3 regions of the Martinezella jaguaris genome follow, and region 1 is predicted to be linked to each of the others. Evidence: riboswitches for the same ligand, from Rfam matches in the RefSeq annotation. Region 1 holds a riboswitch; each other region holds the start of a gene.
What was found. A riboswitch is a leader RNA that binds a small molecule or an ion and turns the genes downstream of it on or off. The one in region 1 is predicted to bind thiamine pyrophosphate.

Region 1 (10,717 bases):
GTCGATGCTCTCCATCCTCGGCGCAACGTTGGAAGATATGGAAGAGATCCTGAAGGGTCTCGGCTATCGCGCCGACGCCGTGAAGGCGGAAGATGCGTTGGCCTTCCTCGCGCAGCAGGATGCCACTTCGGCACCCGCTCCGGCGGCGCAGGCTGCTGAAGCAGCTGCCGATAAGGCTGACCATGACGATGCCGATGGCCACAGCGATGAGCCGGCTACGGAAGGTGAAGCCGTCGCACAGGATGCGACCCCTGCAGCCGAAGTTCAGGCTGAGCCGCCTGCAGCCGCCGAGCCTGCGGAAGCCGTTGTTGCGGCAACCGAACTTCCGGGTGCCGATGTCGTTGCTGCCGAGCCGGTCGAGCCGAAGCCGGTTCTGCTTTGGCGTCTTGGCGGACGCGGTGACAACCAGCAGCGCCAGGGCGGACGCGGCCATGGCGATCATCGTCGCGGCCAGCACAGCCAGGGCGAGGGACGTGGTCATCAGGGCAATCGCCGCAACGGCGGCGGTGAGCAGCAGGCGAATGGCGAAGGCAATCGCGAAGGCCGGGATAATCGTGATGGGCGCGAAGCCCGTGGCGATAACAGGGGGCCGCGCGGCAATCGCGATGGCGGTCGTCCGCAGCATCAGGGCAACAGATCCGAACGCAACGATCGCCAGGATCGCGGTGATCGGAAAGAGCGCAATGATCGCAATGACCGGAACGACCGCAACAATCGCGGCGTATCGCAGCCACTGCGTTTCGAAGCCAAGCCGCCGCGCAAGGAAAAGCCGATCGATCCGGATTCTCCTTTCGCCAAGCTCGCAGCGCTTAAGGAGCAGATGAAGAAATAGGCCATGACGGACGAGAGGCAGCCATCTTCCGGTTCGCGCCAGCGCATCGACAAGTGGCTGTTCTTTGCCCGTATGGTAAAATCCCGCTCGCTGGCGCAGGTCTATGTCCAAAACGGCAGCGTGCGGGTGAATGGCGAGCGGGTCGTGCAGCCGAGCTATGGCGTCAAGGCCGGCGACCGGATCGAACTTTCGCTGGAGCGGCGGGACGTCGTCCTGATCGTGCGTCTCCCAGGCGACCGGAGAGGTCCTTTCGAAGAGGCGAAGCTGCTTTACGAGGACCTGACGCCGCCGCCGGATGAGACAAAACGTCTCACTCCGTTCGAGCAGGCTAGCCGCGCGCCGGGCACTGGACGGCCGACGAAACGCGATCGGCGCGCGATCGACCGGCTGACGTCAGAGGATGATTAGAAAACTCTATCCGACCTCCATGGTTTTGGGGATTGTTTGTCCTTGAAATTGGCCAGCAAAGTCGATACCTCACGGTCAACCCGCTGGTAACCAGTCGGTCGGCATGCCTGCGCATAGCGCATCCGTTGCCCGCCGGCTTCCGAGGGAAAGGCGCGACGTTCCAGGTTGCGCATCCACGGAAAACGATAGATATCCCTGGAGTGCTTCATGACATACGTCGTGACCGACAATTGCGTTCGCTGCAAATACACCGACTGCGTGGAAGTCTGCCCTGTCGATTGCTTCTATGAAGGCGAGAACTTTCTCGTCATCCATCCCGATGAATGCATCGATTGCGGCGTTTGCGAGCCGGAATGTCCTGCCGAGGCGATCAAGCCCGATACGGAGCCGGGCCTCGACAAGTGGCTGAAAATCAACGCGGATTATGCCTCCATCTGGCCGAACATCACGGTCAAGCGCGATCCGCTGCCGGAGGCCAAGGAAATGGACGGCGAACAGGGCAAGTTCGAGAAGTATTTCTCGGCCAACCCCGGTTCCGGCGACTGATCGAAGGCCGTGACAGGCCGTCGATAAAGGTGTAGTCGATAACGCATCAAGACGAATCAATGCCGTTGGCCGCATGAGCGGTCAACGTGGCCGATTTGGTGTGCGTAAAGCAAATTATTGATTTCCTCAGATTTTTGTGATAGCTTCCTCACACTGATCCACTGCGGCATTATGTGTGCCCCAAACCATCACGAAAGCAAATAAGCAATCCGCACGCGGTTTCCTTGACATATCAACATTTTGAGTTGTCGGGTCTGGGATCGCGATGAACGGATTTCTTTTTGCATGCGTCTGGCTGGACCAGGATGAAGTCACCCCGACGGTGCTTCCGTCTCATCCGGGCCTGACTGACCCGGCCCCGGTTTACGCCGGGTGCGTAACAGGGAGTTTTTGAAAAGAATGACGATCCAGCAGAAAAAACCTTCAGCAGCACGCCATGGCTTCAAGACCGGTGAATCGATCGTATATCCCGCTCACGGCGTGGGTACGATCACCGCGATTGAAGAGCAAGAAGTCGCAGGCATGAAGCTTGAGCTTTTTGTAATCGACTTCGAAAAAGACAAGATGCGTCTGAAGGTGCCCGTGGCAAAGGCCATGAGCATCGGAATGCGTAAGCTTTCCGAGACGGATTTCGTCGATCGGGCGCTTAAGGTTGTCCAGGGCAAGGCCCGCGTCAAGCGCACCATGTGGTCGCGTCGCGCCCAGGAATATGATGCCAAGATCAATTCGGGCGATCTGATCTCGATTGCCGAAGTGGTTCGCGATCTCTATCGCGCCGAGAACCAGCCTGAGCAGTCCTATTCCGAACGTCAGCTCTATGAAGCTGCACTTGATCGTATGGCGCGCGAAATTGCCGCCGTCAACAAGATGTCCGAGACCGAGGCCGTTCGCCTTGTCGAGATTAATCTGAACAAGGGCCCGAAGCGCGGCAAGGTCGTCGAAGACGACGATTCCCAGGACGAAGCCGCATAAAGTCACAGGACAAGACACCACGTCCAAAAAACCCGGCCATCGTGCCGGGTTTTTCTTTGGAACCTTTTTCCGTCTGCTGCGTTTATGCCTCGTATTCGCGGCCGGTGTGAGTTCTCTCGTGATATGAGTTTCTCAGCCAGCCGTTTCCCTTAACGTTCACGAGGACCGGACCCCATGCGTTTTGATTGGAAATTTCCCGGCGATCTGAAGCCATTTCGTTCGCTAGGTCATTTCGGTGAAGCCGAAATAGACCCTTAACCGACCGTCCGGACATCGGGCCGGTCTCCAATTGCATTCAATTCATAGATTTTCATCCGCGCAGCGATGTCCGGAAACGAAGTTTGCTGCCTTTTCCGTTGACCGTCGCACTGAAACGATTTTGGGGTAGGATTTAGGGGATATGTATATGAAAAATATGTCTGCAGATCGACGCATGATTAAGATCGCGATGGCCGCCCCCTATCTCGACCGCGACGAAGAGCACGACCTCGCCATCCGCTGGAAGGATCACGACGACCGCAGCGCTCGCAACAAGATCGCCACAGCCCATATGCGCCTTGTTATTTCGATGGCGGGCAAATTCCGCAATTTCGGCTTGCCGATGAGCGATCTGGTACAAGAAGGCTATGTAGGTCTCCTGGAGGCGGCGGCAAGGTTCGAACCGGAGCGGGAGGTGCGATTCTCGACCTACGCGAGCTGGTGGATCCGGGCGTCGATCCAGGACTATATCCTGCGTAACTGGTCGATCGTGCGCGGCGGTACGAGCTCGGCGCAGAAAGCGCTGTTTTTCAATCTCCGCCGGCTGCGTGCCAAGCTCGCCCGGGGTAATAGCGGCGTCACGGTGCAGTCCATCCACGAGGAAATCGCCGTCGCTCTCGGCGTCAGCCTTGCCGACGTGCAGACCATGGATGCGCGCCTCTCCAGCAACGACGCGTCCCTGCAGGCGCCATCGATTTCCGGTGATGCCGAAAGCGCGGAACGCATGGATTTCCTGATCAGCGACGAACCTCTGCCGGACGAACAGGTCTCCAACATGATCGACGGCGAGCGCCGCCGCGTCTGGCTGGCCTCGGCGTTGAAGCACCTGAACGAGCGCGAAATGAAGATCATCCGCGCGCGCCGTCTGGTCGAGGATGGCGCGACGCTGGAAGAGCTGGGCGCTGATCTCGGCATTTCCAAGGAACGTGTACGCCAGATCGAAAGCCGAGCCATGGAGAAGCTCCGCAGCGCCCTGGTTGACGCCGATCCGCGCATGGCGAGTTATGCTTGAAGCGGAGAATTCCTCCTCGCCAATCGGGGAAGGTGAAAAGCCGTCTATTCCGAAATTATCTTGACCTTGTCGCCGGGTGCAACCGTTGCGCCCGTCGGCAAGGCGTTGATCAGCTTGAACAGGTCGAGCTTGCGGTCGGTGCCCATCATCCGGGCGGCGAGCGTGGTGATGTTGTCGCCCGCCTTGACGGTGACGACGCGCACGCGCAGCGGCTTCAGCGATGAGGCTTCCTCCGGCGTCATGTGCCGGAAGCTCGAGCGAAGCACGTCGGCCGTCTGCTCCAGCGCGGTAATGTTGCCTTTCGGCACGGCTGTCAGGAAACGGAAGATCTGTGAGCGGTCGCGGATAACCGTGACGTCGAAATCCCAGCGATCGGCCGAGGCACGCGCGGTTGCCGCGTCCATGCCATTGACGGTGATCGACCTGATAGTCGAGGGATCGAGGCCGGTGACCCAGCCGCTGGAGATATAATTCATCAAATTCTGGTTCTGGCTGTCGGCAACGCCATCGAAGCGAACGGCGATGTCGCCGGGGCCGGTCGCCATGACCGCCTCAACCTTGTTGTCGATGTGAAAGTCGGGCGGCACGTCGAAGCGGATGCCGAGGCCGCCGTGCAGGAAGGTCTGGCCACGCACGTAGCCTTCTTCCGGGCTGTCGCCGTAAAGCAGGCCGTCGATACCGTTGAGGTAGTAATCGCGGCCGGTATCGCCGACCTTACCCTCTTCGCCGAATTCGCGGGCATGCATCTTGGCAAGGTCGATGCGCTGCGGCGTGCTCGGATGGCTCGATAGGAAGTCGAGGCTCTGGTCGGCGTCGGAATTGGCCGTCATGAAATGGCTGTAGTCTTCCATCGCATTGAGGAAGCGGGCTGCAGCATAGGGGTCGTAGCCGGCCTGGCCGAGCGTGCGGATACCGATCTCGTCGGCTTGCAGCTCCTGCTGGCGGGAAAAGGCGGCAAGACGCAGCTTGCCACGCGCGAGTGCCTGCTTACCGGCAAGATCGCTCGACAGAACTTCCGAGACGACGCGGCTGGCTATGACTTCAGCTTCCTCACGCTTTTGCCGCTCGATGCCATGATTGGCGGTGACGTGCGCCATCTCGTGCGACAGCACGGCGGCGACTTCCGAGGCGTCGTTGGCGAGCGCCAACAGACCGCGGGTGACGTAGAGATAGCCGCCAGGCAGCGCGAAGGCGTTGATCGATGGCGAATTCAGAATGGTGATGCGGTAGGACTGCTGCGGATTTTCCGACACGCTGGTCAGTGCACCGGCGATGCGGGCCACCAGCCGCTCGGTCCTGGCGTCCTTGTACTCGCCGCCATAGCTTGCAAGGATGCGCGGATGTTCGCGGGCGCCCATCTGCGCACGCGGATCGTTCTTCTGCACTTCGGAAACGATCTGCGGGTTGGCGGAAGGCGAAACATTCGGCTGATAGGATTGATCCAGCACCGACTGACAGCCGTTGAGCACCATCGCTGCAATGAGGACGGGGGTGAGAGGGCGCATACGTGCAGCGACAGTCGCGCCGATCCTTCGTCCTGCCTGCTTGCTCTGCTTCAGTGCCTGTGTCCCACTCATTTCGCTGCCATGCCGGCCGGCCGCCAAACGCGGTTGATCATGGCTAAGCCGATCATCACCGCGTTTCGTCAAAGGTTGCATCCACCCCGATCGGACCTGAGTTCACCCGGGTGGTCTCTGCCTTTTGCTGTAGCCGATTTCGGCAGCAGTTGCATAGCGAGACTCTGTTTAATTGTAGCAGCGTTGTATTTTAGCAAGCATTTCGCTGCACTTTCAGCCGCCCGCCGCGACGAAAATAAGGCAAAAACGGACCAAAATGCGGCCGCGCACTCAATGTTGCAAAAATGTGGTCAGCGCCGGAATGCCGTCCTGCTTCAGGAAATGTTCGATAGGGGCTGAAAGCCGAATTGTTCCATCGTCGATAAAGACGGCATGGTCGGCGAGGCGCCGGACTTCGGCCGGATCATGCGAGACGATCAGCACCGTATTGCCGGTCTCGCGGTGAAGCGCGGTCAGCAGCTCTGCCATGCCGGAGCGCAGGCCGGGATCAAGTGCGGCGAAGGGCTCGTCGAGCAGCAGGATCGGCTTGTCGCGCACCAGCGCCCGGGCGAAGGCGGCGCGTTGCCGCTCGCCGCCGGAGAGGGTGCCCGGTTTACGTCTGTCGAAACCGGCGAGCCCCACCCGCGCCAAGGCCCCCGAAATCCTTTGCCGGTCGTCCGCCGAGAGCTTCAGCGATGGACTGATACCCAATCCGACATTGGTGAAGAGATCGAGATGGGCAAAAAGATTGTTATCCTGGAAAACCAGGGACACAGGCCGCTCCGAGGGGTGCAGCCTGGTCGCATCCCGCCCGGCAAGCATGATGCAACCATGATCCGGTGTCTCGAAGCCGGCAAGGAGATTGAGGAAGGTGGACTTTCCCGATCCGGACGGACCGGTGATGGCGATGATCTTGCCCCGCGGCAGGTCGCAGTCGAAGCGAAAATCATGCGTGCCGAGCCGCAGTTCGACTCCGGTCATCGCAATGCCTCGATCCGCCATGCCCTGATTATCGGTCATTCCGTCTGCCTTCATCCTCATGCCCGCCTTGGCCGGCAGTGCCGGCGATGGTCAGGAGAAGACATACGAGCCCCAGAATGAATGCAAGCCCGTCGGCGTCATTGGTGCGGTAGCTGCCGAGCTTGCTGTAGACCAGCCAGGGCAGCGTCATCAGGCTGTCGGAGCCGAAGAGGGCGACGGCGCCGAGATCGCCGAGCGACAGCGCCATGGCAAAGGAGAGAGCAGTGAAGAACGGCTTGCGCAGACCGGGCCAGTCGATCAGGTGCAGTCGCGACAGCCCTTGAAGACCGAGACTTGCCGCCAGACGTTCGGTGCGACGGCGATGGACGGCATAGGCCGGCTCGATGACGCGGATGACGAAGGGCAACGCCATGAGGGCGTTGATGACGATGATCAGAAGGGCAGCGAAGCGGGTTGGATCGCCAAACAGCCTGAGCGCCAGGAACCATCCGGTCGCCAGCACAATCGGCGGCACCAGCAGGACCAGAGAGGAGGTGCCGCTCAAGGCGATCGCCAGACCGCGCAAGCCTGGCGCTTTTCGGCGTTCGGCCGATATGACCGAGCGAGCGCGAATAATGGCGAAGGAGGCCAAGATCGCCAGCATGCCGGCGCCAAGGGCGATTGAGAGGCTTGTCAAGATCGCCTGCAGGAAGATCGTCTGGCCGACAAGCCTGAGAAGATCGGCCTTGAGGCCGGTGATGACCACCGAGGCGAGCGGCAGGCCGACGAACAGAGTGGCGAGCAGGAGCAGTGCGCTATCGATCAATTTGGCGCCGGGCAATGCCCCGTCGATCCGCCGTACGGCACGGCCTGCCGTCAGGCCGTGATCGTCCGGCGCCGGAAGTAAAGCCATCGCGGCGAGAATGGCGGCGGTCACTATGATTTGCAGCAGGGACAGGGCCACGGCGCGGCCGGGGTCGAAATCGAAGCGAAGCGCTTGGTAAATTGCCACCTCGAGCGTAGTGGCGGCCGGGCCGCCGCCGAGGATCAGCACCAGCGTGAAACTGGTGGCGCAGAGCATGAAGATCAGACCCGATATGCCGGGGATGAGGCCGCGCAGCATTGGCCATTCGATAAAGCGGAAGACAGAGGTCGGACGCATGCCGAGCCCGCCGGCCATCAGCCAATATTCCGCCGGCACGCGTTCCAGCCCGGCAAGCATCAGACGGGCCGCCAGTGGCAGGTTGAAGAAGACGTGCGCCAGCAGGATGCCCGTCAGCCCATAGATGCTGACCGGCTGCGACAGACCGAGGCCCGTGAGCGCCTGGTTGAAGATGCCCTGGCGTCCCCAAATGCCAAGCAGGCCAAGCGCGCCAATCAGCACCGGCAGGCCCATGGGCACGGCCATCAGCCGAATCAGCCAGAGCCGGCCGGGAAAGCGGGGCTGCCGCGCCAGAGCGCGGGCGACCGGAATTGCGAGGACAACGGAAAGAAGGGTGGACAGCGTTGCCTGGAGCAGCGTGAAGCGCAGCACGCGCAGAAGATAGGGATCGGTGAGCGGATTGCCGCCGGTAGATACGATGCCGGCCGAAAGCAAGGTCACGATGGCAAGGCCGATGAAAAGCGCAATGCCGGCGAGACCGAATGCCCCGCCGGCAATGGCACGTCTTCTCTCGGATGCCGTCAGTATCATCCCGATGTCAGTTCGTGCTGGTGGCCGCCAGCCATTCGTCGATCCAGGCCTTGCGGTTCTTATCGACCACGTCGGGGCTCATCAGGAAGGTCTTCGACGGAACGACCAGCTTGCTGAAGGCATCCGGCAGAGGCTCGGAAGTGGCCGCGGCCGGCATCATCCAGTTGTTGGTTGGGATCGTATCCTGGAAGCCCGGGGAGACCATGAACTTCAGGAAGTCGCGGGCAAGCTCCTTGTTCGGCGAGGATTTGATCAGGCCGGCCACTTCGATCTGGATGTAATGGCCCTCGGAGAAGGCTGCTGCCTGATAACGGTCAGTCTTGTCGGTGATCATGTGATAGGCCGGCGACGTCGTATAGGAGAGCACCATCGGTGCCTCACCCTTGGTGAAGAGGTCATAGGCTTCCGACCAGCCGGGCGTCACGGTCAGGATGCGACCCTTCAGCTTCGTCCAGGCATCCGCCGCCTTGTCGCCATAGACGGACTTGACCCAGAGCAGCAGCCCGAGGCCCGGCGTCGATGTGCGCGGGTCCTCGATGACGATCTTCTGTGACGGATCACCTTCGACCAGATCCTTCATGCTCTTCGGAGGGTTCTTGATCGCCTGCGTGTCGTAGACCACGGCAAAATGACCGAAATCGTAGGGAACGAAGACGTCATCCTTGAAATCGCCGGGGACCTTCAGGCCCGATGTGTCGATGCCGCTGGCATCGAACAGGCCGGTGTCCTTGGCCTCGTCGACGAGATTGGTGTCGAGGCCGAGAACGATGTCTGCCTTGGTGCCCGCGCCCTCCAGCTTCAGGCGGGAGAGCAGGGCCACGCCGTCGGTGACGCTGACGTAATTGACCGTGCAGCCGCAGGTCTTCTCGAAAGCGGCCTTGACTTTGGCGCCCGGACCCCAGTCGGCGGTGAAGCTTTCATAGGTGTAGATCGTGAGCGTCTTGTCAGCGGCTTCGGCGCCGTGCGCGGCAAAAAGCGTAGCACCGGCGGCGAGAACCAGGCCGGCAAACAGTGATAACAGCGATCTATTGGGCATGACAGCGCCTCCTCCTCGTTAGTTTCGTCTCGAGCGGGAAAGGGCGCCATGATTTCGTCACGCGTCTAATCCCTCCGCCGGTGTTAGCCGGATCAGGTTCCGCGGGTTGGCTGGTGAAGGCCTCTCAGCCAGATGTCTTCCAAGACATAAGGCACCCCGTTAGAGCGTCGGAAGGTTTAGTCCTGTGACGGAAGGATGACAAGGGGGGATTCCCCTGTCGATTGCAGGGTTCGTGTCTTACTCGGCCGCGTGGGCGGCGGCCGAGCTGTCGAGTTTCTTGGCAGCGTTGGGCAGTTGCACATTCCTCAGCGCAATGGAGGTCAGCAGGCCGAGGAAGCAGATGGCGGCGGCCGTCATGAACAGCGGACTGAAGGCGCTGGCATAGGCATTGGCAACGCCTTCGCGCGTGGCATCCGGCAAGGCGGCCATCATCTTCGGCGTCAGTTCCTCGATATTGGTGACGCCGGGAATGGAGACGCCGACATTGCCGAGCTTGGCGGCGATGATGGCGCCGTAAATGGAAATGGCGATCGAGGCGCCGCCCATGCGCGAAAGCGTCACGGCGCCGGTGGCGGCACCGACGTCACGGCTGGCGGCGGCGTTCTGCACGCCGATGACCGGGACCTGCTGCGCCAGACCGATGCCGATGCCGTGCAGCAGCATCAGGGCGCCGATGAAAACGATCGGCGTGCCGGCATGAACCTGCGCCAGCGTGACGAAAGCAATGGTGCTGCAGGCGGCGCTGGCGATGGCGAAGGGCTTGTAGCGGCCCCTCATCGAGATCAGCCGGCCGGCCGAGAGCGAGCCGCAGACGATACCGCCCGTCAACAGGATGAACAGCAGGCCGGCCATCGACGGCGACAGGCCGGTGGTCGTCTGCAGGAAGAGCGCGAAGTAGTTGACCATGCCGATGGCGACCGCGCCACTGGTGACCGAAATGATCAGGAGCAGGCCGAAGGTCGGGTTGCGGAACAGCGTTAGCGGCACGATCGGCTCCGACGCCCGGCGTTCGACGAAGACCCAGGCCAGCGCACACAACACGCCAAAAGCGATGATGCCGAGGCATTGCGGCGCGAGCAGCGAACCGAAGAGCTCAGTGCCGTCGGCGGCGAGCACGATGCTGGTGGTGGTCAGCGCAAGGAGGATCGCGCCGGCGTAATCGATTTTCGGCCGGCGGGCCGGCTTGCGGTAAGGCAGCATGAAGGCGAGGCCGGCGAGGACGACGAAGCCGATCGGCACGTTGACGAGGAAGATCGAGCGCCAGCCGAAGAGGTCGCTCATCGTGCCGCCCAGAACGGGGCCGATGGCGCCGGAGGCCATCAGCACCAGGCTGGAATAGCTTTGATAGCGGGCGCGTTCCCGAGGCTCGAACAGATCCGCGTTGACCGCGAAGATCGACACCAGGATGCCGCCACCGCCAAGGCCCTGCAGGACGCGGGCGGCG
Region 2 (10,717 bases), on a different replicon from region 1:
ATCCCGAAACGCATGTATCCGAGATGCCGGCCTTCGGTGATGTACTCGAACGCACGCAGATCCGCCAGGTCGCTGCCTACGTTTGGGGATTGACGAACACGGCTTTCGATCCGGCTTGGGCCGAAGCCGGCAAGCAGGTTTTCCTCGAAAATTGCGCCGTCTGCCATGGCGAAGACGACAGGGGCAATCAGGAGATCGGGGCACCGAATCTCGCCGACGCGATCTGGCTCAAGGGGCGGGGGGAGGAGGCGATCATTCACCAAGTGAGCCTGCCGAAACACGGCGTCATGCCCGCGTGGTCGGCCCGCCTGGGTGGCCCCATCGTGAAGGAGCTGACGGTATTCGTCCATTCGTTGGGCGGCGGAAAATAGAAAGAAACAAAGAAAAACTCAGCATTATACAATCCTCTTCGCGTCCGACGCGCGACGTCGTCAGCATCGATCACAAACAAATTTCCATTTGAACAAAGCCGTTGGGTTCTAGCGGTCAAAAGCCTATCTGCGAGATTGGAAATTTTGGCCACGTTTTGATTTCACGCAAAGATTGCAGGATCGCAAGCTGATATTATCCGGCGCTGGAGGACGTCCCTGCGGGCTTCTCCCCCGTAGTTCCTCCGAGCCACACCCCTCCCGGAGTGTGGCTCTCCTTTTGATTGAGCCGACGGCTCGCTCTCTCCCAGCCTTGTGTCAAGAACGCTCGGCTCGTCCAATGTGAGATGAGGATCATCATCAGGGTGGCATGCGATGAACCTCAACACGGCTCCCAGCCCACATGACGATCGCGCCGAACGGCCAAGTATCGACGACGCTTGCGCCCGGCGCAATCGCCAACCGCTTTATGCGCCGCGAAAGAAAGTGTTTCCGAAACGGGCGCACGGCCGGTTCAGACGGTTCAAATGGATCGTCCTGTTGATTACGCTCGGCATCTATTATCTTTCGCCCTGGATCCGCTGGGAGCGCGGGCCTTATGCTCCGGATCAGGCAATCCTTTTCGACCTTGGGTCCCGTCGCTTCTTCTTTTTTTCGATCGAGATATGGCCGCAAGAGTTTTACTATGTCGCAGGCCTGCTGGTGATGGCCGGCTTCGGCCTTTTTCTCCTGACCTCCGTCGTAGGCAGAGCCTGGTGCGGCTACGCCTGTCCCCAGACAGTATGGGTTGATCTTTTCCTCGTCGTCGAGCGGGCGATCGAAGGAGAGCGCAACGCGCGCGGGAAACTCGATGCGGCCCCTTGGACGTCGAAAAAGATTGCGAAGCGGATCGCCAAGCATTCCATATGGATGCTGATCGGCGCTCTTACTGGCGGCGCGTGGATCTTCTATTTCGCGGACGCGCCTTCTCTTGCATCCGCTTTAGTCCAAGGAGACGCGCCGGACGTTGCCTACGTCACCGTCGCGGTTCTCACCTTGATGACCTATGCCCTTGGCGGGCTGATGAGGGAGCAGGTCTGCATCTATATGTGCCCCTGGCCGCGTATACAGGCCTCCATGCTCGACGAAAACTCCCTTGTCGTCACCTATAACGACTGGCGCGGAGAGCCTCGCTCCCGGCCTGCCAAGAAGACGCAGGCAGCGGGCCGGGCAGTCGGCGATTGCGTGGACTGCAACGCTTGCGCCGCAGTCTGTCCGATGGGGATAGACATCCGCGACGGCCAGCAGATGGAGTGCATAACTTGCGCCTTATGCATCGACGCCTGCGATGGCGTGATGGATAAGGTCGGCAAGCCACGCGCTCTGATCTCGTATGCGACCCTGCGCGACTATACGGCAAATGCAGGTATTGCGACCAATAGCGGAAGGAGCCTGGCGCAGCCTAATCTCATCAGAAATGCTGACGGCAGCTTTGTTGAGGAGATCAAGCATTTCAACTGGCGGGTGATCTTCAGGCCGCGCGTCATTTTTTATGCAGCGATGTGGGCTTCGATCGGTGCGGCCATGCTCGCACATTTGGCGCTGCGCGAACGGCTGGAACTGAACGTGCTCCATGATCGGAATCCGCAATACGTCCTGGAATCGGACGGCTCGATCCGCAATGGGTATTCGCTTCGTGTGCTCAACATGGTGCCGATGCCGCGCAAGATCGAAATTCGGCTCGAGGGCCTGGATGGCGCGACGATGAAAATCCCGGAACTGTCGAAGGAAGGCGGACGCAGCTTCAGCGTCGAGGCAGCTGCGGACCAGGTCACCACGTTCAAGGCGTACGTGACACAACACGCAAGGGCTGCGGCCGCCAGCGAATTCCTGTTTGTCGTAGAGGGCGAAAATCAAAAGGACAGGGCAACTTACCATGCCACCTTCAATACACCGGACATACGCAAATGAGAGCCGCAGCCCGCACGTTTACCGGCCGTCACATGCTGATCGTCACGGCCGCGTTCTTCGCCGTGGTCATTGGAGTGAACGTTACGATGGCAATTCTTGCGTCTACGGAATGGAGCGGGCTCGTGGTTGAAAACACCTATGTCGCAAGCCAGGAATTCAACGGTAAGGCAGCGGCAATGCGCGCTATGGCCGCCGGCGGCATTTCCGGTAATCTGTCCGTCCGCAGCGACGTCATCCACTATGATATTTACAATCGCGACGGACCGCCGGCAACGGTCGATGACGTTACGCTGAAATTCAGGAGACCGGTCGGCGATCACGAGGATTTCCGACTGGATCTGGTGAAAGAGGATGAAGGCCATTTCCGGGCCGCGCATCACGTTCAGCCAGGCGACTGGATCGTGGAAATCATTTCCCGAAAGAAAGAGGTCACGGTGATGCACGAAGCCGTGCGCATCGATACGGCGGAGTTTGGGCAATGACTTGTCGCACCATGGACGCCGAAAGCACATTGGGACTATCGAGCTATCGTTCTTTCAGTGCTGAAGAGATCGCTCTTGCGAGCCATCCGTTGGGGGATGGATTGCGTCAACTTGACCTCAGCGTTCCCGATGCGCACTGCGGAGCCTGCATCTCGACGATCGAGCGGGCGTTGCAGAAACTTCCCTATGTAAAGCATGCCCGGGTCAACCTGACCGCCCGGCGAGTCACTTGCATCTATATCGAGCGATTGGGGGACGCGCCGGTCGATCCTACCGGTATTCTGTCCACGATTATGGGGACAGGCCATCGCGTCCACCTCTTGACGTCCGCCTTGGCATCGAACCAGCCCGACAGCCTGCGCAATCAATTGCTGTTGGCTGTCGGCGTCTCCGGCTTTGCAGCCGTAAACATCATGCTGCTGTCCGTATCTGTCTGGTCTGGCGCGAATGCGGCAACCCGTGACCTGTTCCATTGGATCTCCGCGATGATCGCTGCACCGGCGCTGATTTATGGCGGGCGCTTCTTTTTCCAATCTGCCTGGAATGCTCTGAAGCACGGGCGCACCAACATGGACGTGCCGATCTCGCTGGCCGTTACGCTTTCCTATGCGGTCTCACTGTCGGAGACGATCCACCACGGGGAGCACGCATGGTTCGACGCCTCCGTGTCGTTGCTGTTCTTCCTGCTTATCGGCCGCACGCTCGATTACATGATGCGGCAAAAGGCGCGGGCTGCCGTCAACAGCCTGGCGAGGCTTGCGCCACGCGGCGCGCCGGTAATAGCCGCCGACGGCAGCAAGCGCCACACCGCGATTGAGGATATCCGCATCGGTGATCACGTCTTCATTGGCGCGGGCGAACGCATCCCTGTCGATGGCGTCGTGACCGCCGGCACGGGCGAGCTGGATCTCACCGTCGTCACGGGCGAAAGTACGCCAGTTGCCGTCGCGAACGGCGCGGAGGTGAGATCGGGCGCGATGAACCTCATGGCGTCATTGACCATTCGCGCGACGAAGACGGCGGAAAACTCGCTGCTTGCAGAAATAATAAACCTTATGGAGGCGGCAGAAGGGGGCAGGGCGCGCTATCGCAGGATCGCGGATCGTGCAGCAAGCCTTTACGCTCCGGCAGTTCATTTGCTTGCGCTGGTTTCCTTTCTTGCCTGGGGCTTCCTTGGCGGAGATTGGAAGCATGCCATGCTTGTCGCGGTCGCGGTGCTGATCATCACTTGTCCTTGCGCGCTTGGATTAGCGGTGCCAGTCGTCCAGGTCGTTGCCGCGGGCAGCCTGTTTCGCCGCGGCATCATCATTAAGGACGGGTCCGCTTTGGAGCGGCTCGCTGAAATCGATACCGTCGTGTTCGACAAGACCGGTACGCTGACGATGGGCCAGCCACGGCTCGTCGAGATGGTGGAGGTGGGGCCGGAGGAAAAGGCGATCGCGGCCGGTCTTGCAGAGCATTCCCGCCATCCGCTCTCCCTGGCGTTGCCGCGGAGTGCCGGTGGCAACGGGCAACGGTTCGACAGCGTTGTCGAGATTCCGGGCGCGGGCCTCGAGGTCGAAACCACCGCCGGCCTATATCGTCTCGGCAATACGGGGTTCGCTTGTTTGATCCCGCCGCGCGAAGAAAAAGAAGCCGATGGCTCGCTCTGCGAGGTCGTGCTGTCGAGGAATGGCATCGAAGTCGCCCGTTTCTACTTCGAAGACACGCTTCGCCCCGGGGCAGCCGAGGCTATTGGCGAACTTAGTCGCGCGGGATTGCAGACAATGATCCTGTCCGGCGACCGGCAAGCCGTGGTCGCGGCGACGGCACGAGCATTGCATATGGATCGGTGGATTGCCGAATCCAATCCGAAGCAGAAGGTGGAGGAGTGTGCCCGTTTGAGCGAGGCCGGCAACAGGGTCATGATGGTTGGCGACGGCATCAACGACGCGCCGGCGCTGGCGGCAGCACATGTGTCGATGGCGCCCGCGACCGCTTCCGACATCGGCCGGCAGGCTGCGGACCTCGTATTCCTTAACGACCGGCTCGACGCGGTTCCCGAAGCAATCTCACTTGCGCGAACAGCAACTACCTTGATCCGACAGAACTTCGCACTTGCCATCGGTTATAACTTGCTCGCTGTTCCCATCGCCATCGCGGGCCATGCCACGCCGCTTGTCGCAGCCATCGCAATGTCCTGCTCTTCGCTGATAGTCGTGACGAATACATTGCGCCTGAATGGGTGGCGAGTTCGGTTGGTATGCGAGGCTCGTGCTGCCGATCCCGCCCCGCAGAAGGAGGTCTCCATTTCATGAGCGTGCTGATCTATTTGATCCCGCTTGCTTTGTTCATGGGTGCGCTTGGCATTGGAGCATTTCTGTGGTCGCTTGAGAGCGGGCAGTATGACGATTTGGAAGGCGCTTCCTGGCGCATTCTAGGGAATGAGGGTGATGCACCCGATGAGGAGCAATAAAACGAGAATAGCAAGCACAGTTGACAAGGAATAAAATTGCCTTGGTTTCGCAAGCGCTGCGAATCACCGACGGTCCCGCTCGAACAGCCTGCTTCCGCAATGACCAGCCGAAACCGGGTTGATGTTGCCCGCGGCTTTCCGATCGCCTGGGAATAGTCGATCTCGTCTCATGCCAAACACGAAAGTATACCGTCAAGCCGCAGCAAAAGGGCTTTCCCGCCGTCCTTGCTACTGTTGCGCCAAATTCGCCGCAGCAAGCACCTTTTCACGTGTCTTATTGTTGCGAAACTGCCACAGAAGGAGCGGGTTTGTCCGCGATAAACAGACTAATCTCCTTTAGTTGAGCCGCCTCAAATCATGGCGAGCCAGCCGATGCTACTGCTCCTCGACTGAACGAATTTCGGATCGAAGGAGACAAGGATGACTTCCAACGACATCGCACGTGCCATCGTCGCTGCCGCAGCATTGGTTGCCGTTAGCACTGCAGAAGCTGCCGATCTGCCGACACCACAAGCTAAGGCTCCCATCCGCGCGGTGGCGAACCGAAGCCCATGGCAGATGCGGCTGCGGGCGCTTGGTGTGGTCACCACCGATTCTGGACGCGTCGACGGATTGCCGGGTTCGGATCTTTCCTTCTCGGACACGATCATACCAGAATTCGATATCTCGTATTTCTTCACCGAGAATATCGCTGCGGAACTCATCCTCGGTACCACTTACGCCAAGGTCCATGGCGGCGGCTCGATTTCAGCGCTTGGCGAGATTGGCAAGACCTGGCTGCTGCCGCCAACGCTCACGTTACAATACCATTTCACCGAGCTTGGCGCTTTTCGGCCTTATGTCGGCGCCGGCGTCAACTACACGGTCTTCTACAACCAGTCAGGAAAAACTGCGCGCAGCCTCGATGTCAAAAACACATTCGGTGTCGCCCTGCAGGCTGGCTTCGACTATATGATCGACGACCATTGGGGCATGAACTTCGACGCGAAAAAAATATTCCTGAGGCCTGATTTCGATGCCAATGTCGGTGGCGCTGGCGTCAGTGGCAAGGCTAAGCTCGATCCATGGCTGCTCGGCGCCGGCGTGACCTATCGTTTCTAGTCGATGAAGCTTCTGGGCGACCAGCAACCCCTTTTGCGATAGAAGAAGCGCTTGCGATATGGTCAAGAACGACATTGCAGGCAGCAGCTTCTACCACGCCTCCCGAAAGGTTCGTCAAATGGAGAGCATGCAGGACCAATCAACGCAGATCGCTGCCGGCTTGACAGCTTCATCTGGCAAGCATTAGCATCTTCCTATTCACCAGGGGGGTCCCGGCAAGGGGCTGAGATACTGCTAGCGTGCGCAGTGACCCGTTGAACCTGATCCAGTTCATACTGGCGTAGGGACGGTGCAAGCGCTCGAAGGCTTCGGATTCCCGCGTGGGTTCCATGCCGGCGTCTTTCCATCATTCCGGCTGATTGACTGGGTCTCCAACTGCAACTTGGAGCCTCAAACCATGACCATTGCCGCAAACAACCTCACCCCGACCGTCACCACCGGCCCGCTGCCGGCGTCACGCAAGATCTACATTCCGGGAGACATACACACCGACATCCGCGTACCGATGCGCGAGATCAGCGTCCATCCGACCTCGGGCGAGCCGCCGGTCGTCGTCTATGATTCCTCCGGTCCCTATACTGTCCAAGCGGCAGATATCCGCATCGAGCAAGGCCTGCCGCAGCTCCGTCGCGACTGGGTGCTTACTCGCGGCGATGTCGAAGCCTATGAAGGCCGCCATGTGCGCCCCGAGGACAACGGTTTTGTTAGCGGCGAGCGGCTGACGCCGCAATTCCCAGGGCGACGCCAACCGCTGCGGGCCAGAGACGGCAAGGCAGTGACCCAACTTGCCTATGCGCGGGCCGGCATCATCACGCCGGAAATGGAGTTCATCGCCATCCGCGAAAATCTCGGCCGCAAGGCGAAAGCCGAGGCCTTGATTCGCGACGGCGAGAGTTTCGGCGCCCATATTCCGGATCATGTGACGCCGGAATTCGTCCGCCAGGAGGTTGCCGTCGGCCGGGCGATCATCCCGGCCAATATCAATCACCCGGAAAGCGAGCCGATGATCATCGGCCGGAATTTCCTGGTGAAGATCAACGCCAATATCGGCAATTCCGCCGTTACTTCCTCGATGGCGGAAGAGGTCGAAAAGATGGTCTGGGCCGCCCGCTGGGGCGCCGATACCGTGATGGATCTTTCGACCGGCCGCAACATCCACAACATCCGCGAATGGATCATCCGCAACTCGCCGCTGCCGATCGGCACCGTGCCGCTCTATCAGGCGCTGGAGAAGGTGGATGGCATTGCCGAGAACCTCACCTGGGAGGTCTATCGTGACACGCTGATCGAACAGGCCGAGCAGGGCGTCGACTATTTCACTATCCATGCTGGCGTACGACTGCATTACATCCCGCTGACCGTCAATCGCGTAACCGGCATCGTCTCGCGCGGCGGTTCGATCATGGCAAAGTGGTGTCTCCATCATCATCGCGAGAGCTTCCTTTACGAGCATTTCGAGGATATCTGCGACATCTGCCGCGCCTATGACGTCTCCTTCTCGCTCGGCGACGGCCTGCGCCCCGGCTCGATCGCCGATGCCAACGACGCCGCGCAGTTCGCCGAACTCGAGACGCTGGGCGAACTGACGAAGATCGCTTGGGCCAGGGATTGCCAGGTGATGATCGAAGGGCCCGGCCATGTACCGATGCACAAGATCAAGGAAAACATGGACAAGCAGCTCGCCGTCTGTGGCGAGGCGCCCTTCTACACGCTTGGGCCGCTGACGACGGATATCGCGCCGGGCTACGATCACATCACCTCGGGCATCGGTGCGGCGATGATCGGCTGGTTCGGTACTGCCATGCTCTGCTACGTCACCCCGAAGGAGCATCTTGGCCTGCCCGACCGCAACGACGTCAAGACCGGCGTCATCACCTACAAGATCGCCGCCCATGCGGCAGATCTCGCTAAGGGTCACCCAGCCGCCCGTATCCGCGACGATGCATTGTCGCGTGCCCGCTTCGAATTCCGCTGGGAGGACCAGTTCAACCTGTCGCTCGATCCCGATACCGCCCGCAGCTTCCATGACGAAACCCTGCCAAAGGAAGCCCATAAGGTTGCGCATTTTTGCTCGATGTGTGGCCCGAAATTCTGTTCGATGAGGATTTCGCACGACATCCGCGCCGAGGCGCAGAAGGAGGGGCTGGAAGCGATGGCCGCGAAATACCGGGAGGGCGGCGACCTCTACATGCCGATCGATGAAACCGCACATCCGGCCGAGTGACATGCGTATCCTCGTCAAAGGAGCCGGTGTCGCCGGCCTCACGGTGGCTCACGAACTGCATACCCGCGGTGCTGAGGTCACAATCGTAGATCCCAGCCAGAATTTCGACCGGGCAGCCTCCTGGCTCGCCGGCGGCATGCTGGCGCCATGGTGCGAGCGGGAAAGCGCCGATGAGGCCGTGCTCGAACGCGGTCGGGATTCCGCCGACCGATGGGAAGCGATTTTGCCGGGCAAAGTCGTTCGCAACGGCACGCTTGTCGTCGCGCCGAACCGGGATCAAAGCGAGCTGAAGCGATTCGCTAGCCGCACGACGGGTTATCGTTGGGTTGACGAAGACGAAATCCCCGTCCTCGAGCCTTGGCTTGCCGTTCGCTTCCGGCAAGGCCTGTTCTTTCCGCAGGAAGCCCATCTGGACGCGCGCGAGGCGCTACGTTCACTGAAAGCGGATTTGTTGGTGAAGGGTGTGACCTTCGTCAATGAAATCGCGGATGACCGCGAGTTCCCTGGCATCGTCGATTGCACCGGGGCCGCGCGCATCGGCAAAAGCCGGGAGTTGCGCGGTGTGCGGGGCGAGATGCTCTATCTGCAGACGGAGGAAGTCGCCCTTGCGCGGCCTGTCCGCCTGCTGCATCCGCGTTTTCCGGTCTATATCGTGCCGCGCGGCAAGGGCCTGTTCTTGGTCGGCGCGACAATGATTGAAACGGACTTCCAAGGGCAGATCACCGCCCGCTCGCTGATGGAGCTGCTGAACGCCGCCTATGCGCTGCATCCCGCTTTCGCCGATGCCACCATCGTCGAAACTGGCACAGGCATACGCCCGGCCTTTCCAGACAACCTTCCCCGCGTAATGCGGGAGGCCAATGTCATCTTCCTCAATGGTTTTTATCGCCACGGTTTTTTACTGGCACCGACCATGGCGGCTGAAGCTGCGGACATGGTCTTTTCCGGGCCAACGAAGCAAAGGAGCCGCTGATGCGCCTGATCATAAACGGTGAACCCGAGACGATTGCCGCAACCACACTTTCGCAGCTTCTGGCCGCGCTCGCCTATGAGGGCGAGTGGCTGGCGACCGCCGTCAACGGCGAACTCGTTCATCGCGAGGATCGCGACGATCACCTTCTGAACGACAATGACAGGATCGAAATCCTGACCCCGATGCAGGGAGGCTGACCATGCTTGATCTCTACGGAACCCAGATTGGATCGCGACTCCTTCTCGGCACTGCGCGTTATCCCTCGCCGGCCGTCCTGGCCGAGGCCGTCAGGCGATCCAGGACGGAGATTGTCACCGTGTCACTGCGGCGTGAAATGGCCGGTGGACGCAATGGCGGCGCATTTTTCGACATGATCCGGGCGCTCGGCGTCAGCGTTCTTCCCAACACCGCCGGCTGCCATGGCGTATCCGAGGCCGTGCTGACGGCCAAGATGGCGCGCGAGGTGTTTCAGACCAACTGGATCAAGCTGGAGGTGATCGGCAATCACGATACGCTGCAGCCGGATGTCTTCGCGCTGGTGGAAGCGACCCGCATTCTCGCAAGCGATGGCTTTGAGGTCTTTCCCTATACGACTGACGACTTGGTCGTGGCCGAGCGCCTGCTGGAGGCGGGATGCAAGGTGTTGATGCCCTGGTGCGCGCCGATCGGCACCGCGGCGGGGCCGCTCAATCTTTCCGCCCTTCGATCCATGCGCGCGCATTTTCCAGATGTGCCGCTGATCGTCGACGCGGGCATCGGCCGCCCGTCGCATGCAACGACGGTGATGGAGCTGGGTTTCGATGCGGTCCTTCTCAACACCGCGGTTGCCGGCGCCGGCGATCCCGCCACCATGGCGGAAGCCTTCGCCAAGGCCATTGAGGCCGGCCACCAGGCATTCGGCGCCGGCATGCTGGAGCCGCGCGACATGGCGGTTCCGTCGACACCCGTAATCGGAAAGGCGGTTTTCGCGTGAAGCTCGATCCCTTCTATCTGATCGTCGACAGTGCCGCCTGGATCGAAAGGCTGGTGCCGTTTGGTGTCAAACTCGTGCAACTGCGCGTCAAGGAACGGGCGCTATCGGATATACGCATAGATATCCGGCGGGCAAAAGCAGTCTGTGCGGCGCACGGATGCCAGTTGATCGTCAACGACTATTGGCAGCTC
Region 3 (10,717 bases), on a different replicon from region 1:
CAGGTTCTTCAGATTGTCCTGGTTTTCCGGCGAGGCGGACTCGTACCAGAACGTCACAGGCTTCTGGTCCGCCGCGAATGCGAGGCGAGGCAGAAGCGGTAGGCTGGCCAGGCCGAGCCCGGCTTTCAAAACTGTACGGCGTTGCATATTTTCCTCCTCCAGGTTTGTCTTACGGGGTCTGCGTCGAGCCCCTCTTGATGAGTTCGAAAGGCATTTCGAGCGCGGTTCCCGCGCCGGTCTTGGTGCCGCGCAATCGCTCCATGAGCGTGTGGGCGGCGCGTTCTCCCATCTGCCATTGAAACTGGGCGACGGTGGTCAGCGTTGGCGTGACAAGCTTGGCCGCGGAAATATCGTCGAAGCCGACGACCGCGATGTCGCCAGGAATATCGATATTGCGCTCGCGGAGCGTCTGCATGACGCCGATCGCCATCAGGTCATTGGCGGCGAAAATCGCGGTCGGCCGGAATGCGCTGGCAAGAATGGTTTCCGCCGCCCGTATGCCGCCGATCTCGCTGAACTCGTCGTCGACAACGACATGTTCCTCATAACCGGCATTGGCGAGCGCGGTTAGATATCCCTCGATACGATTGCCTTGCGGGCCGCCGCGCCCGGCGATCATCGCGATACGCTGATGGCCTTGGGCGATCAAATATTCCGTCACGGCAAAAGCGGCTGCCTGGCTGTCGACGAAGATGTCGTCGACGGCGATGTCGCCACCGCGCTTCTTCGAGGATTCAATCCGCACGATGGGTACGCCGGCCTCGATCAACGGGCTGAAATCGCTGGCGCGAAGAGTGAAGAATACGCCAATCACCCCGTCGACACGCCCTTGCCGCGCCCAATCGAGAAAGTGCCGCTCGCGATCGGATGAACCATCTGTATTGACCGCGATGACGTCGTAATTCAGGCCGTCGGTGACCGACTGAATGCCGCGGATAAGCGAAGGATAGAACGGATTGGTGATGTCGGGCACGATGCAAGCGATCGTCATCGATCGGCTGGTCTTCAGCGCCTGCGCAAACCGATTGGGAACATAGCCAAGATCTTTCGCCGCCTTGGTGATGCGCGCCCATGTCTCGGCGGGGATGGACAGCGCGCCGCCGCCGCTCAGCACGAGCGATACTGTCGCCTGCGAGACACCTGCCGCCTTTGCCACATCCTTCTGTGTCGCCCGTCCGCCCGCCAACATAATCTCGCTTATACGTATTACTGATACGTATAAATAAACAGCGTGCATCGATCGAGTCAAGGAAAATGCCGTTAGGAGGGAAGAGAGCGAGATGCTTGCAACCAGCGGCAGACGGCCTTCGGTTCTGGCCCAGATTCAAAGGACTAGGCGGGCGCGCGAAACGATTTCCAAAAAATCTAGTAGGTCGCGATCCGTTTCCACTCTTCGGGTCGTCTTTGGCATGTCTGAAACAGAAGGAGACACTGCATGTCCGACGAGTCCGTCATTTTGATCAATCTGTTGAAGGTTAAACCCGGGAAGCAGGACGTACTGATCGCGCTCTTGAAGCAGAACACCGAGACCGTGGTCTGCACACTCCACGGCTGGAAGACAACCCGGCTGATCGCGGCAAAGGATGGCGCCAGCGTCGTTATCTACTCCGAGTGGGAGACCTCGGAGGCCATTGAGGCGATGCGCAACGATCCACGCATGAAAGCCTATTTCCCACAGATCATTGAGCTGGCGAGCTTGGACTCGATGGTGGGCTTGCCGGTATTCGACGAAACCCGGTGGAATTGAACACAGATCAGGTTGCGTAACCCAAGTAACAAAGGAGAATTGCAATGGCTCGGATGGTCGTTATTTACCCAACACCGAAGAATGTCGAGGAATTTGACCGGCATTACTTCGAAATCCACGTGCCTCTCGCCAAGAAGATCCCAGGTCTCAGGAAATACGAGGTCAACGACGGTCCTATTGCTACGCCGATAGGAAGCACCACTATTCATCGGATCGGAACGCTGTATTTCGACGACCTTGCGGCAATTGAAAAGGCGTTTGCGAGCTCCGAGGGACAAGCGGCTGGCGCGGATCGCCGAATTTTCGCGCCCGATGACTCGGGCGTGCAAATGTTCCTTTTTGACAATAAGGAAGTTTGAAACCATCCCCCTTTGTTCGTCTCGGCGGGCGTGGGGGCAAATGGCGGGTGGCGCTTATACATGCGGGATCGCGACGGTTGACAGCGCCATCGGCGGCAAGACAATTATCCACACATTGGAAAGCAGCCACTCGCCATTTCTGTCACAACCGGCCATCTTGTCGAAGATTCTCATCGACATTTGTGACCAATGCCGAACGGAACAGAGCGCGGAAGCGTTGTAGGTCCCGATTACATGAACACCGACGAATTCGAAGATCGTCTGAAAGCGCTGCGGCCACGCCTTCATCGCTACTGCGCGCGCATGACGGGATCGGCGGTCAATGGCGAGGATGTCTTGCAGGACACGCTGGTCAAGGCCCTTCACGCGCGAGCTGATGGCGCCGGCGTGGATAATCTCGAGGGCTGGCTGTTTCGCATCGCCCACAATGCGAGCCGCGATTTCCTGCGCGCCAGGTCCCGGAGCACGATCGTTCCGCTCACCGAAGATGTCGAAGCGGCGCCCATGGCCGAGGCGGACATCGTCGCATTCAGCTTTCAGACATTTCTGCGGTTGCCGGAACTTCAGCGCTGCGCGGTGATCCTCAAGGATGTTCTGGGTCATTCGGTCGAAGAGATCGCGGGCATCGCCGAATGCTCTCCGGCCGCTGCCAAATCGGCGCTTCAGCGCGGGCGAGCCGCGCTACGGCAACTCGCGCAGGCGCCAGAAGACACCCGGCTGCCGCTGATGTCCGATTCTGACCGGCAGAAAATCACCGCTTATGTCGATCTGTTTCGCAGCGGCGATTTCGACGCAATCCGCGCCATGCTCGCCGATGACGTGAAGCTCGATCTGGTGAACCGGCTGCAATGGGAAGGGCGCGACAAGATTGGCCTCTATTTCACGCGCTATGCCGAAGAGACGAAATGGCGCTTCGCTTTGGGCGCGGTTGAAGGGCTGCCGGCCATGCTGGTCTTCGACAGCACTGGCCCGATGGAAAGACCTGCGCATTTTATCCTGGTCGGCTGGTCGGAAAGCCGGATCATCGAGATCCGCGATTTCTTGTTCGCTCCCTATGTGCTCGAAGCCATAGATTGGGTGCGGTTAGGCTGAGTAGCTATGGTCGAGGTTCTAGCCGCGGATCGTCGAATGCCAGCCAATGGCGGCCGACTGCGATTTCATCCTTCGTGTCGTCAGGGGCGAAGGCGGCTGCGATCGCCGTACCGAAACCGCCGCCGGCGTCGGAGACAACCTGTTCGTCGAAAGGCAGGGTCAGGCCGAATGTGCTTTTCCGTGCGGCCAAAGCTCGTAGAAATGTTGAACCGGCCCATGGCCGGTACCGACCGACAGCGAGTCGGCAGCTGCAACCGCACCCGCGAGATACTGCTTGGCCGTGGTGACGGCGTCCCTTAGCGCGGAGCCTTTGGAGATCTCGGCTGCCAAAGCGCTGGAGAGGGTGCAGCCGGTTCCATGCGTGTTCCTGGTCGGAACGCGGTCAGCTTCGAACCAGGTCAAACCTTCCGGGCTTGCAAGCACGTCCGGGCTTTCGTCGCCCGCAAGATGCCCGCCCTTGACCAGGACGGCCAGCGGACCGAGCTTTGCCAGGGCTTCCGCCTGCCGGGCCATCGTCTCGCGATTTTCGGCAACAGGTTCGTGCAGAAGTGCGGCTGCCTCCGGCAGGTTTGGCGTCAGCAACGTGGCCAGCGGAAGAAGCCGGTTAATCAGAACGTCGACGGCGTCGGCGGCGAGAAGCGCTGCTCCGCCCTTGGCGATCATCACCGGGTCGAGCACGACGGGAACATTTCGATGTGGAGCGAGCGCATCGGCGACGGCTTCGGCGATTGGCGCATTCGCAATCATGCCGATCTTGACCGCATCGACGCGCACATCGGCAAAGATGGCTTTGATCTGCTGTGCGACGAATTGCGGAGGAACGGGGTGGACGCCGGAAACGCCTTGCGTGTTCTGGGCCGTCAGCGCAGTTAGGGCCGCCATGCCATAGACGCCACGTGCTGAAAATGCCTTCAGGTCCGCCTGAATACCGGCGCCGCCGGAGGGGTCGGAGCCGGCGATAGAAAGAACGTTTCGGATCATGGGCGCGCCTTTCTGATGGCTCTCGCTATGTCGGCTGCCGCAGCCTGCGGGTCCGGCGTGCCGCATATGGCGGAAACGACGGCAAGGCCGTCGGCTCCAGCCAGGAGGGTATCGGCTGCATGCTCGGCCTTCAGGCCACCGATCGCGACGGAAGGAACGGGGCAGAGATCGACCATGCGGGCCAGACCCGCGAAGCCGATCGGCTGTTTATGGTCAGGTTTGGTCGGAGTCGCAAAAACAGGCCCGATGCCGGCGTAATCGACAATGCCGGGATCGATGGCCGCTGCTAGCGCTTCCGTTTCCACGGAGAGGCCGAGGATCATGTCGGGCCCAATCAATCGACGTGCAGCGCGGGCATCCATGTCATCCTGGCCGATATGCAGACCATCGGCTTCGATTGCGATGGCGGCGTCGACATCGTCATTGATGACGAGGCGTGCCTTCGTGCCAGCCAGCGCCTGCTTCAGCGCACGGCCCGTTTCGATCATATGCGAGGTCGAGGCATGCTTGTCGCGCAACTGTACGATGGTGGCACCACCGGCGACGGCGGCACGTGCGGTTTCCACCATGCCGATACCGGCGCAGAGCACCGGATCGAGAACGAGGTAGAGGGAAAGATCGAAGCTTTTCATGCCGGGGTGATCCGCGCTTCCCGGTCGATCGCCTTCTCATCGAGGGCGGCCAGTGCGTCAAGGAAACGCCAGGAGAAGGAGCCAGGCCCGACCGCTTCGCGGCCCGTCCGTTCGCCCGCGACCGCGAAAGCGGCCAGTGCTGCGACCGAAGCATCGAACGGGTCTTGCGGTCTTGTCGCCGCGAATGCACCGACGAGGCAGGTCAGTGCGCAGCCGAGTGCGGTCACCTGCGGCATCAGCGGCGATCCACCGTTTATGCGCACCGCTCTGTTGCCATCGGTGACGAAATCCGTGGCGCCGGTGACCGCGACGACGGACCGATATTTCCGGGCAAGCAGGATCGCGGCCTCCTCGGCCAATTCGACGGGATCGCGGCTGTCGACGCCCTGGCCACGGCTTGCTCCGCCGGCCAATGCAATGATTTCAGACGCATTGCCGCGGATAACAGCCGGATTGAGCTCCAGCAATTCTGCCACCGCCTTACGCCTGAAGGACGTTGCGTAATGGGCGACGGGATCAAGAACCCAGGGTTTGCCCGCCTTTGTCGCCGACTGCGCGGCCGATACCATGCCGGCCATCCAGTCGGTGGACAAGGTGCCGATATTGATCGTCAATGCGCCGGAGATCTCGGCGAACTCGCCGGCTTCCTCTTCGGCATGCACCATCGCGGGAGACGCTCCGGCGGCCAGCATCACATTGGCGGCGATGTTCATCGCGACAAAGTTGGTAATGCATTGCACCAGCGGAGGATTCGCCCGCATGGCCGTGAGCAGAGCGCCGGGAGTGGTCTGGTTTTGCATATCGCTCCTTTCGGGCGGGGCGAGACGCATAGGGGTGACGATGCAGCTTGCAGGACCCCGAGCGACTCCCTACGCCAGCATTATCTGGTTCAGGTTCAAAGGGTACTTCTCAGCCCGTCATGTGACGGGCGCCCCTGTCTCTCATCACGATCCTTTTCGCAGAGAAAGGCCGCCCTGTCATCAAAAAATCGTCGCGAGACGATCGAGTTTGCGGAGGGTCGGATGCCTGAATTCAAAAACGCGAAGGCATGGCGGACACATCATTTTGTCTAATGGTGGCGTGCCGTATCCGGCCCGTGTTCCGGTTTCCTGATGAAGAAGGCTGCTGCGATCGCTCCCAACGAGATGATCATCCCGCAGAGAAATGCCGCCTTGATGCCCCCGGTTGTTGCCGCGGCGACACTGGCGCCGCTGGCGGAGAGGCTGGCGGCTCGCAGGGTCATGATTGCGACGAACAATGCTGTGCCGGCGGCGCCGGCGACTTGTTGGGTCGCGCCGAGCATGGCGCTGCCGTGCGAATAGAGGTTTGGCGGCAGCGATCCCAGGCTGACGGTGAACAGCGGCGTGAACATCAGTGCCAGGCCAATGCTGAGCACGATATGGGCAATCAGCAGCATCCAGAACGGCGTATCCTGTTGTATGAAAACCAATCCGCCCATGACCACACTCAGCATGATCGCGCCAGGAATGATCAGCGGCGCTGGACCGTATTTGTCGAAGAGGTGCCCGACCCTCGGCGCGCAAAGGCCCATAATCAACCCACCGGGCAGTAACAACAGCCCGGTTTGCAGCGTCGATAGTCCCAGCACGTTTTGCAGATAGATGGGCAGCAGGATGAAGACGCCGAACATCGACATCATCAGGATGGCCATCATGACCATTGAGATCGTGAATGTCTTCGTGGTCAAGGTGCGCAGGTCGAGCAATGCTCGATCCTGTCTCTGCAACCGCAACTGACGCAATACAAAAACCGCAATGACAACAGCACCCGTCAATAGCGGAAACCATGGCGACACCGCCGGCGGATGAAGAGCCGCTTCGCCGAGGCCGCTGAGGCCATAGACGAAACCACCGAAGCCGATGGCGGAGAGAACGATTGAAAGGATATCGATCGGCGCGGTGGTTGGAGTAGTCACATTCCTCATCCGCAAGGTGCCGAGCGCCAATGCGCTGAGCGCGATCGGCAACACCAGGAGGAACAGCCAGCGCCATTCGAGCGTCGAAAGGATCAAGCCGGAAATCGTCGGCCCGATGGCCGGCGCCACCGAAATGACGACAGAGATATTGCCCATGGTTCGGCCGCGGGATTCCGGCGGCACCAAGGTCATCACCGTCGTCATCAACAGCGGCATCATGATCGCCGTGCCCGAGGCCTGCACGATCCGTCCGAGGACCAGCACGGCGAAGCCCGGCGCCAGTGCCGAAATAAGCGTACCGGCGCTGAACAGCGACATGGCGAGAATGAATACCGGCCGCGTATTGAGCCGCTGAAGCAAATAGCCGGTAATCGGGATGACGACGGCCATGGTCAGCATGAATGCTGTGGTGAGCCATTGAGCGGCGCTGGCGGTGATATTGAGATCGGCCATCAGATGGGGCAGCGCTACACCCATGATGGTTTCGTTCAGAATGACAACAAAAGCCGACACCAACAGCAGGGCGATAACGAGTTTATTGCGGGCGCCATGGTCTTCCACGGCGGGGATATCCTGCTCCGCATCGGCAATAGTCTGAGTATCGGGCTTCATGGTTTTGCCTTGGCTTGAATTCGGGAAGGGAACGGTGAATTGCTTGACGTCTTTCGTCACTATGACGAACGGCTGCATGAAATTACGACACGTGCAGCGAATTATTTCTGCACCGTCGGCTGGCAGAGCAACTTGTGCGATTGCAATTCTCGATAATCACTTACGGCCAAGAATGGGAAAGGGTTGACCAAGGTCAACCCTTAAGATGTTTTCATGGCTATGTTCGGACCCATGAGATCGCACGAGGAGGCGAGGGCGCAGCGCGCCGCTCAACGGTCGACAGGCATCACGCCCTATAGACTAAACTGGATCAGGCGGCACGCTTGGCTGTTGCGGGCGATTTTTTTGTCGCCTTCGTTCGCGCGATCTTCGCCGGGACAAGACGAAGGATCTCGTCAGCGAACATCTGCGCGTTCACCTGCGCCTTGTCGAGATTGCTGACGCGGGTGGGGTCCATCGAATAAATCGTGCCGCCGGTATTGAACATATCGCGGTAAGCGGCCCGCTCGATCAACGGCGTATCCAGGACATGGACCTGCTGTTCGGCCAGCAGCATCTTGACGGTCAGCAGCGAGCGGGTGGTGATGATCGAGTTGATGCGCGTCAGAACGACGGAGTGCGGGATGCGGATGTCGCATTGCGCCGCTAGTTGCTTGAGGATTTCCAGCACTTGAGCGCCACCGACGGCGTCCATTGCGCAGCCCTGGACGGGAACCATGATATGGTCCGATAGGCCGATGGCCTTGGCGAGCAGCGGATTGAGGCCGCCTGGGAGGTCGACGATGATATAGTCGGTGCGCTTCTTGATATCCTTGATCTGCTTCTCGATCGTGTCGTCGCTAACGTCGACAACGATATCGAAATTCGCGGAAGCACCGGACAAACGATGCCAGCGGCTCATCCATTGCTGCGGGTCGGCATCCAGCAGCGCGACCCGAAGACCGCGGCGGGCAAGCTCAGTGGCAAGGACGAGGGCAACGGTCGTCTTGCCGGCGCCGCCTTTTGTATTCGCAAAGGTGATAATGGGCATCGTTTAACCTCGTAGATATAGTGATAAGGAACAGTAATCCACGGCCAGCAGCCTGATGAGCACAGTGCCAGCGCAAGATATTCTAGAGACGATGAAAAAGGTGCAGACCCAACCTTGTGTGACGCTGTTTCCGTAACTCGACTTTTGACCGAAACGCGGGCAATGCAGAGCTCTTGAGAGCTTTCATTTTTCATGCCGCCGCCACTGCGCGAAGCTTCATGTGTGGCGGCGGCGAATGCCTGGACCCTGGGCAATTTCGGGGATTATTCTTGGCTACGGAATTCGTCTGTCCTAATTTGTCGCAGAGGCACTGGGGCAATTGCGATGATTGGAGCCAAGCTCTCCCACCTCTACCGAGACTATATTGCCTGCCTGAACAAGCAGGACTGGCCGAAGCTGGCGCAGTTTGTTCATGACGACGTGCGCTACAACGGTCAGCGGATCGGACTATCAGGTTATCGCGAGATGCTGGAGCGCGATTTTCATGAAATTCCAGACCTTTATTTCAACATCGATCTGCTGATTTCAGATCCGCCATATGTGGCGAGCCGGCTAAGCTTTGATTGTACGCCACAGGGAAAGTTTCTAGGCCTTGATGTAAACGGAAAGACAGTCTCCTTTGCCGAGAATGTGTTCTATCAATTTCAGGGAGAAAAGATTGAGCAGGTATGGTCGGTTATCGATAAGGCCGCGATCGAAGCTCAGCTCTGGGTCCTGAGCTCATAAAGCTGGGCAACATGCCGTCAGGAAAAACCCATGCAACGGGCGCATGGGTGCAGTGAAGCCTTAGCGCTGCAACAATCGAGGGCCGCATATTATATAAACGTCATCGAAGCGAATGGAGCGCCACGGATGGCAGCTCGGCTTCGAATGCCCAAGGAAAGGGGATCATCATGAATGTAGCACGCTCTTTCAACAACTGGCGCAAGTACCGTCAGACGGTCGCCGAACTGGGCCGTATGTCCACTCGCGAACTGGATGACCTCGGTATCGGTCGTGCTGATATCCGCAATGTTGCCCGCGGGGCGATTGCTCGCTAACGGCTCATAACGCCTCAAATTTCGACTTTTCGCCAGCGCCTGCTTCCTCCCGAGCGGGCGCTTTTGTTTTTGCGTTCTCGGTTGGCGGTCTCGGTAGTCCAAGACAAGGCAAGCCCGAAAAAGCCTCCCGCTTTTCGCATAACGCATGCCTGCCCTGCAAAGAAATGCCTATGAACTGAGCAAATTGGCGATATTATCAGGACCATCGAAGCGGTGCACTCCTCCCGCACCCCTTCGTGATGCAGGCGCCCTTATCCTCCTCCCAAGGTCGTCTGCGGGAATGGCAGCACTCCTCCTCCCAGCTGCCGTTCGGTTCTTTTCGAAAGCCTGCCGCACCTCCTCCCGCGGCAGGCTTTTTCGTTTTGAGCTTCGGAAAAGTCAACGAACTCGATTGATCGGTTCCCGGTGCCGCCATGACGTGGCGAGGCCCAATCGGCAAGTCAGCTTCGCTCCATCTTATCCGTCTTAATATTCCATGCCCGAAACCATCCCACGGGTTAAGTGGACAACGGGGCGCTTTAAAGCGCTTCGACAACAGGACCATAAGAGGAACGCTCCTGCATGCTGAAGACCTTTGACGACCGCGCGCTCGGCTCCTCCTCGAGCAACAAAGTGGCTCCGTCGGCAGGGACGCCTTTGGAGCAGTCCAGCAAGGGCCGGGATGCGCTTCTCAATTGCCTGATCTCCGGCGGAGACGAGAGATTGGAGTGTGAGCCGGCGACCGGCCTCAACATGTACGGTTACGGTCCGTCGCCCCGGCCGCTGGACTTGGCCTTCGGCTCCTCGACGGCATCGACCATTTCCGCACCGGCCTTCGCGGCGGTCGGCGCCTATCATGCGGATCTTTTGCGAGAAATGGAAACCCACTCGGCCGCCGATATCTATGCGCGGGAGATCGCGCGGACGCGGACAGAGCTACTGCTTCTGCTGGGCCTCGATCAAGGGCTAGGGTCCTTGCCGGTGGATGCCATCATGGCGACGTCCGGCACCGATATCCATCTTTTCGCCGCGGCGCTGCTTGCGCGCCAAGACGACCAGACCCTGATGACCGTAACGCTGATGGGCAACGAGACCGGGAGCGGAGTGATGGCCGCGGCGTCCGGGCGCCATTTCATGAGCCGCGTCAGCAACGATTGCCCCGTCGCCAAGGGTGAAGAACTGAGCCCCGGACATGCGACGCGAAATACCACGGTAGCAGTGCGCAGTGCGGACGGTACGCTCCGGAGCGATGAAGAAGTGGAGTTCGAACTGAGAGGGTTGATCGAACTTGCCCGTGCGGCAGGCCTCC

Region 2: linked by a shared signal. The riboswitch ahead of thiC (phosphomethylpyrimidine synthase ThiC) and the one ahead of thiB (thiamine ABC transporter substrate binding subunit) in region 1 are both predicted to bind thiamine pyrophosphate.
Region 3: linked by a shared signal. The riboswitch ahead of thiM (hydroxyethylthiazole kinase) and the one ahead of thiB (thiamine ABC transporter substrate binding subunit) in region 1 are both predicted to bind thiamine pyrophosphate.

Annotation. Positions count from the first base shown of each region.
Region 1 covers NZ_CP032694.1:4,393,639-4,404,355, reverse strand. The annotation lists gene CCGE525_RS21390 (helicase-related protein) at 1-832, shown strand, start outside; gene CCGE525_RS21385 (RNA-binding S4 domain-containing protein) at 836-1,240, shown strand; gene fdxA (ferredoxin FdxA) at 1,448-1,786, shown strand; gene CCGE525_RS21375 (CarD family transcriptional regulator) at 2,186-2,758, shown strand; gene CCGE525_RS21370 (RNA polymerase factor sigma-32) at 3,165-4,028, shown strand; gene CCGE525_RS21365 (M48 family metalloprotease) at 4,073-5,533, opposite strand; gene CCGE525_RS21360 (thiamine ABC transporter ATP-binding protein) at 5,876-6,604, opposite strand; gene thiP (thiamine/thiamine pyrophosphate ABC transporter permease ThiP) at 6,594-8,237, opposite strand; gene thiB (thiamine ABC transporter substrate binding subunit) at 8,245-9,273, opposite strand; TPP riboswitch at 9,326-9,442, opposite strand; gene CCGE525_RS21345 (MDR family MFS transporter) at 9,511-10,717, opposite strand, start outside.
Region 2 covers NZ_CP032696.1:167,424-178,140, forward strand. The annotation lists gene ccoP (cytochrome-c oxidase, cbb3-type subunit III) at 1-371, shown strand, start outside; gene ccoG (cytochrome c oxidase accessory protein CcoG) at 744-2,318, shown strand; gene CCGE525_RS34920 (FixH family protein) at 2,315-2,800, shown strand; gene CCGE525_RS34925 (cation-translocating P-type ATPase) at 2,797-5,097, shown strand; gene ccoS (cbb3-type cytochrome oxidase assembly protein CcoS) at 5,094-5,255, shown strand; gene CCGE525_RS34935 (OmpW/AlkL family protein) at 5,676-6,356, shown strand; TPP riboswitch at 6,550-6,661, shown strand; gene thiC (phosphomethylpyrimidine synthase ThiC) at 6,754-8,580, shown strand; gene thiO (glycine oxidase ThiO) at 8,582-9,553, shown strand; gene thiS (sulfur carrier protein ThiS) at 9,553-9,750, shown strand; gene CCGE525_RS34955 (thiazole synthase) at 9,753-10,526, shown strand; gene CCGE525_RS34960 (thiamine phosphate synthase) at 10,523-10,717, shown strand, end outside.
Region 3 covers NZ_CP032695.1:1,457,848-1,468,564, forward strand. The annotation lists gene CCGE525_RS29030 (ABC transporter substrate-binding protein) at 1-147, opposite strand, end outside; gene CCGE525_RS29035 (LacI family DNA-binding transcriptional regulator) at 170-1,189, opposite strand; gene CCGE525_RS29040 (putative quinol monooxygenase) at 1,436-1,747, shown strand; gene CCGE525_RS29045 (EthD family reductase) at 1,792-2,106, shown strand; gene CCGE525_RS29050 (sigma-70 family RNA polymerase sigma factor) at 2,341-3,198, shown strand; gene CCGE525_RS29055 (hypothetical protein) at 3,203-3,388, opposite strand; gene thiD (bifunctional hydroxymethylpyrimidine kinase/phosphomethylpyrimidine kinase) at 3,358-4,179, opposite strand; gene thiE (thiamine phosphate synthase) at 4,176-4,811, opposite strand; gene thiM (hydroxyethylthiazole kinase) at 4,808-5,611, opposite strand; TPP riboswitch at 5,661-5,757, opposite strand; gene CCGE525_RS29075 (MDR family MFS transporter) at 5,881-7,359, opposite strand; gene CCGE525_RS29080 (ParA family protein) at 7,670-8,389, opposite strand; gene CCGE525_RS29085 (ester cyclase) at 8,714-9,115, shown strand; gene CCGE525_RS29090 (DUF1127 domain-containing protein) at 9,283-9,429, shown strand; gene CCGE525_RS29095 (hypothetical protein) at 9,991-10,717, shown strand, end outside.